Regions from separate parts of the Sulfitobacter sp. M22 genome, predicted to be linked through region 1. Evidence: riboswitches for the same ligand, from Rfam matches in the RefSeq annotation. Region 1 holds a riboswitch; the other holds the start of a gene.
The links. A riboswitch is a leader RNA that binds a small molecule or an ion and turns the genes downstream of it on or off. The one in region 1 is predicted to bind cobalamin.
Positions count from the first base shown of each region.

Region 1 (3,099 bases):
GGCCGGATTGGTCGACAAGGAAGGTGTGCGGCATCAGATGGCAGGGCTGCTCGGACTGGAAACCAGCTATGAGAAGCGCAAGATGCATTTGGGCTACCGGCTGGCCACCCTGAACGAACCCGGTCCCGGATATGACGCAGGTGCACGGTTGCGCGGTCATGAGTTCCACTATTCCACCATCCTGTCGCAGCCCGATACACCGCTGGCGCGAGTGGTCGATGCCAATGGTGCCGAAGTGCCTGAAACCGGATCGCGGCGCGGCCATGCCACGGGTACGTTCTTTCACCTGATCGCGGGGGCATCATGACGGGTTTTGTGTCTTTCGTTTCCTCTGGTCCCGGTGACCCCGAACTGCTGACCGTCAAGGCGGTGAAGCGGTTGCAAGAGGCCGAAGTCGTGCTGTTTGACGATCTGTCGGCGGGTCCGATCCTTGAACATGTCTCGGTCGAGGCGGATTTGATCGGGGTTGGCAAACGCGCGGGCCGCCAGTCGCCGAAACAGGATCATGTCAGCCGCCTGCTGGTCGAACATGCGCTGACCGGCGCGCGGGTTGTGCGGCTCAAAAGCGGCGACGCGGGCGTGTTTGGACGGCTTGAGGAAGAGATCAGCGCGCTGAAAGAGGCGGGTGTCGCCTTTGAGATCATCCCCGGTGTGACAGCGGCGTCCTCGGCGGCGGCGGCGGCAATGATCCCGCTGACACGGCGGCTGACCGCGCGGCGCGTGCAGTTCATCACCGGCCACGGGGAATCGGGGGCTTTGCCGGACGATCTGAACATGGCCGCGCTGGCCGACCCCACGGCAACCACGGTCGTCTATATGGGCCGCCGTACCTTTGCCGGTTTCGCCGCGCGGTTGATCGAGGCGGGTCTGCCCGGATCGACCCCTGCGCTGCTGGCCGAGGCGGTATCGACCCCCGATCAAAAGCTGAGCCGGCACACGGTGGAAAGCCTTGCCAATCTGCCGCTGGATCCCGCAACGTCAGCACCTGCGTTGATCCTATACGGACCGCTGAGCGAATAGACCGCTTGACAAAACCGGCCTGAAAATGAACACCTAATCTGGACGGTTCCCCGTGCGCTTTTGGGCAAACGGGGTGAAAAGGGAATACGGTGCGGTGCCAACGCAAAGGTGCCTAATCCGGAACTGCCCCCGCACCTGTAAGTGAAGAGCAAACCGCATTGCCACTGGGCCAATCAGCCTGGGAAGGCGCGGCACGCATGGACGCACAAAGTCAGGAGACCTGCCGTCAAGGGGATGATCCCCGATCCAACTGGCTGCCTTTCGGGGCAGCTTTCACATCATGCCGTCGGGGAAGACGGCAAGGAGACCTGAACATGCATATCGAACCCGAAGTCGTGACCGGCGCAAAGCTGGTCCTGTCCTATGGCACCGCCGCCGGTGCTGCGGCCTATACCGCGAAAACCGCGATGGACTCTGTCCGTGAAAAAGGCGTCGTGCCTTTTGCGGGTGGGGCCATCGTTGCCACCGCGTTGACCTTTGTCTTTTTTCAACTTTTCCCGCATTTCCCCGTGGGCGTGAGCGAGGTTCACCTGATCCTTGGTTCGACCCTGTTTTTGCTGTTCGGCGTGGCCCCTGCTGCTGCCGGTCTGGCGCTCGGTTTGCTGGCGCAGGGCATGTTCTTTGCCCCCATCGACCTGCCGCAATACACGATGAACGTCACCACGCTGCTGGTGCCCTTGTTCATGGTCTCGGCGCTGGCCAAACGGATCATCGCGCCCAACACCGCCTATGTTGATCTGACTTATGTTCAAGCGCTCAAGCTGTCGACCGCGTTTCAGGCGGGCGTTGTGGGCTGGGTCGCGTTCTGGGCCATCTACGGTCAGGGCTTTGCCGCCAGCAACATCGCCGCTGTCGCCAGCTTTGGCGGGGCGTATATGATGGTCATCCTGATCGAACCGCTGGTCGATCTGGCCGTGCTCGCCGCTGCCAAGACCCTGCGTGATGTTGCAGGCAGCGCAGTGTTCACCAAGCGTCTGACCCAATCCGCCGCTGAATAACCCAAGACCAGACGCGGCCCCTTCTCTTCGGGTCGCGTCACACTACCGGAGCCATAAGATGTTTACGCTTTCACTGATCGGCATCGGGTCCGGCAACCCCAAACACCTTACCTTGCAGGCCATCGACGCGCTGAATGCCTGTGACGTGATCTTGATCCCGTCCAAGGGCGCGGGCAAGGATGATCTGGCCGGTCTACGCCACGAGATTTGCGCTCAGGTGCTGCGGTCGGACCGGCCTGCTATTCACGAATTTACCCTGCCCAAACGTGACGCTGCCAACCCTGATTATCACGCGGGCGTACACGATTGGCACGATGCTATTGCGCAGGTCTGGCTGGCCGAGATGCAGCGCATCCTGCCCCAAGGCGGGCGCGTGGGTTTTCTGGTGTGGGGCGATCCGTCGTTGTATGACAGCACGCTGCGCATTGCAGAGCGTCTGCAACAGGTGGTGCCGCTTAGCGTCGATGTGGTGCCGGGGATCACGTCGCTGCAGGTGTTGACGGCCGGCCATACGATCCCGCTGAACACCATTGGCAACCCCGTCATGATCACTACCGGACGGCAGCTGCGCGATCACGGTTGGCCCGAGGGCATCGATACCATCGCCGTCATGCTGGACGGGACCTGCGCGTTCGAGGTGCTGCCAAGGGACGCCGGTTTCCACATCTGGTGGACCGCTTATGCCGGGATGCCAAATGAGCGGCGCATCGCGGGGCCGCTGGATCAGGTCCGCGACAAGATCATTGCGACACGCGCAGAGGCCCGCGCGGCGCATGGGTGGATCATGGATATCTACCTGCTGCGCCGCTAGAAGCTTTGGTCTAAAGCTCTTCGAGCCGTTGCAGGATCGGGCAATCAGGGCGATCGTCGCCAGCGCATTCATGCACCAGATGCGTCAACGTATGACGAATATCCTGAAGGTCCGCGATCTTGCTTTCGATCTGCGCCAGATGTTGCTGTGCGATGGCACGGACATCCGCGCTGGCGCGGTCCTGATTGTCCCAAAGCGCCAGCAAGTCGCGACAGTTTTCAATCGTGAACCCCAAGGTGCGCGCGCGCCCCAGAAAGGTCAGCTTGTGCA
Region 1 is NZ_WMEC01000001.1:2,874,600-2,877,698, reverse strand. Features, by position in the region: gene GLP52_RS14080 (cobyrinate a,c-diamide synthase) at 1-307, shown strand, start outside; gene cobA (uroporphyrinogen-III C-methyltransferase) at 304-1,020, shown strand; cobalamin riboswitch at 1,047-1,262, shown strand; gene GLP52_RS14070 (energy-coupling factor ABC transporter permease) at 1,335-2,018, shown strand; gene cobF (precorrin-6A synthase (deacetylating)) at 2,077-2,829, shown strand; gene cueR (Cu(I)-responsive transcriptional regulator) at 2,840-3,099, opposite strand, start outside.

Region 2 (3,099 bases), 1.0 Mb from region 1:
TATTGCCTTTGCCTCTGTTCAAGTTTCGCAGCTGAGTTGCCCAGCTGATCGGCGTTCTGCTGACCAGTTACGGTTCCGTGCCGTGCACACCTTCGCGAATCGCCGCTGGAACGAAAAAACCCCGACCACATGTGCAGCCGGGGTCTCAATTTTCACGTAATGCGGATTAACCGCGGTATGTCAGACCGGCAAACAAGCGGCCTTGGTCGCGGTGACGGCCACCGTGGACCGACCCTGCAACTGATGCGACACCGGCGATCAACGACGCAGCAGCCAGAACAAAGGCTGTCAGAATGGCCGCGTTACGGGCTGCCTGAGCTGCGTCAATTGCAGCTTCTTTCGCTTCTTCAGCAGCTTGCTCGGCTTCTGCCTTGGCTGCGGCGATTGCCTCTTCGGCCTCTTGGCGCGCGTCCTGCGCTTCGGTCACGACCGTATCGACACGCGTTTTCGCCTGAGCTTGTGTCAGATCGGTACGTGCAGCGACGGCACCGGCAAGATAGGTCCGATCCTCTTCGCTCACTTCGCCCGTCCGGTAGACATTAGCCATAATGCTGGCGGTCTGTTGTGCCAGCTCCTCTGGATCAGCAGTGGTCGGGTTAACCTGATTTGGACGCAAAAGCTGGTTCGACAGGTAGTCAGTCGGATCGTTCTTTGCTTCGTCCGGAATCGCCGCACCGGCAGCATCAGCCAGCCCAGCTGCAGCGCCGCCCACGGCAGAGCCTGCAGCTTCGACAACAGTACCGGCTGCTTTGCCTGCACCAGCAGCAACATTGCCTGCGGTGTTGGCGGCAAAAGTAAAGGCGGTGGACAGCATAACGGCAGTGATAACCGACCCGAGGCCCCAAACAACCAGACCATTGATGCCGTCACGTGCAGTCACTTCGTCTTCCGTCGCGCTTTCAACGCGGCGGCGCATACGGCCAGCGATATAGCCCCCTGCAAGGTAGGACGCGACCAGTGTGATCACCAGCCACAGCGCCGTCAGCACCAGTTCAAGTGTAGAAGAGTCATCTGTCCCGTCCAGCGTGATCGACGCCAAGCCGAGCGCCGCGCCAAAGCTGGTCAGCAACAGGCCAATGGCCACGGCGACAACGGTACCTGCGAAAATTGCAGGCCAGTCGACGTATGATCCGTCGGGTGTTTTGTCAGTAAGTGTCGTATCCATGTTAATGCCTCCCCGGCGTTGAATTACGCTAGGCCGATGAGCGAAAGAACCGCCATGACAACAACCACAAGACCTACGAGATAAATGATGCCGCCCATTTGAAATAATCCTCTGTCAGCGCCCGCGCGACATACGCAGGCTTCACAGGGGGAACGTCATGGAACCGGCAAAGTTCCGCCAGTTGCTCAAATATTCGACATGTCCTGTGACACAGCGGTCAAAGCCTCCTTTAAGGGTCGCCCTGCCATTTGCCGTCAAAGATCATATCATTTACGGGGAGCCGCTTGCTCCAGCCCTTCACTTCAAGCTCGGGCGTTTGATACATCTCGTCGACGTGCCCCAAACACAGGTAGCCGACGATCTCTATGCGGTCTGGGATATCCAGCAAGCTGCGCAAATCCGCATCGTGGAACACACTGACCCACCCCATGCCGATGCCTTCCGCGCGCGCGGCAAGCCAAAGGTTCTGGATCGCGCAAACGGTGCTATAAAGGTCCATGCTTTGATTGTGGGTGCGGCCCAACACGACCTTGCCGCCACGGCTGCGGTCACAGGTCACGCATATATTGACGGGAGCCTTGCGTATGCCTTCGAGCTTGAGCGACCGGTAGGTCGTCTGGCGGTCGCCCTCGAACATCTGGGCGGCTTCCTCGTTCGCGGTGTTAAAGGCCTCCCAGACCTGATCGCGCGCCTGCTGGTCGCGGATCACGATGAAATTCCACGGTTGTGACAGGCCGACCGAAGGCGCGTGATGCGCGGCGGTCAAAATCCGGTACAAGACATCATCTGCAACGGGGTCAGGCAAAAACTGGTCGCGCACATCACGGCGGGTAAAGATCGCCTTGTACACGGCATCACGTTCAGCATCTGAGAAAGGCGCGGCGGGTGCCAGCGCGGACGGTATCGGCATTGTTCATTCCCCAACAATACATTTCAGCGCCTGTCCCGCTGTCCATGCGGTGCAAGCTGTACTGTCTGGCCGGTCTTCTGACTTAGGGTCTTCTGGTTCACGCGCCTTCCCGGATATCTCCAGTGGCCTAGGCGCAAACCATCCCCATTACAGCGTTGGGCACGTGCGGGACTTTCACCCGCTTCCCGATTCTTCCGCCATGCGGACACCAGACCGCCCTATTGGGCCACGGCGATCCGCCCGGAACAAGCCCTATCGCGGGATCAGCCGCGTTTGGTCGCGAAAATCTTTCTCATGACGGCGTCGAACTCGTTCCACGAAATGACTGCCTTGTTGCCGGCATAGCCGTGATAATAGGACCGCCCGCTCGCCGTGGGAAACCCGGCCCAGATGCGCGCAAGGTTCTCCATGAACCGGTGACGGCTGATCTCGCCCTTCTTAAACGAGACAAAACCCGCATCGGCCAAGAGAATATCTGCCAGCCCGTCCTGCAGCTTTGGCGTAAAGCGGTCGTTTTTGCTAAGCCCTGCCTGACGCACAAGGCTGCGCAAGGTGGCTGGTATGAACTGATACCGCCCAATGGCGTGTTGCTGTCCGGGTGTGCGGTCAATCCAGCGATAGATTTCGCCGATGGTCATCTGTGTCGGGCGCTGCGGCGGCAGGCGCTTGGCCCCGTATTGCACGGCGTCGTACCCTTTAGGGCCGGCCTCGGCCCAAGCAATGAGGCTTTTGAGGTCAGCCGCCGTGCTGATACCACTGAACGCCTGAAAGGACCGGCTGCGGCTGCTGATGGTAGTCGTGCGGGCATGCACCTTGGGCTGGACCTTGGGACGCAGTTTGATCTGCCCCTGTCCGGCGGATTGCATAACGTTGAACGAAATATCGCTTTGCATGGCTGACCGGGTGCCCGAGAGGCTGAAACTATCAGCGCTGGCAGCGGTGGCGGCCATCAGTGCGGCCGTGGCAAGAATTGGCAGTGTGTGTGTAACTTTCATGTCTTCCCCCAAGATAAAAAATCGTCATG
Region 2 is NZ_WMEC01000001.1:1,848,092-1,851,190, forward strand. Features, by position in the region: gene GLP52_RS09105 (hypothetical protein) at 167-1,165, opposite strand; gene bluB (5,6-dimethylbenzimidazole synthase) at 1,395-2,075, opposite strand; cobalamin riboswitch at 2,126-2,303, opposite strand; gene GLP52_RS09115 (hypothetical protein) at 2,339-3,070, opposite strand.
Region 2: it holds a riboswitch for cobalamin, as region 1 does, so the genes downstream of both, bluB (5,6-dimethylbenzimidazole synthase) here and GLP52_RS14070 (energy-coupling factor ABC transporter permease) in region 1, are expected to answer to the same signal.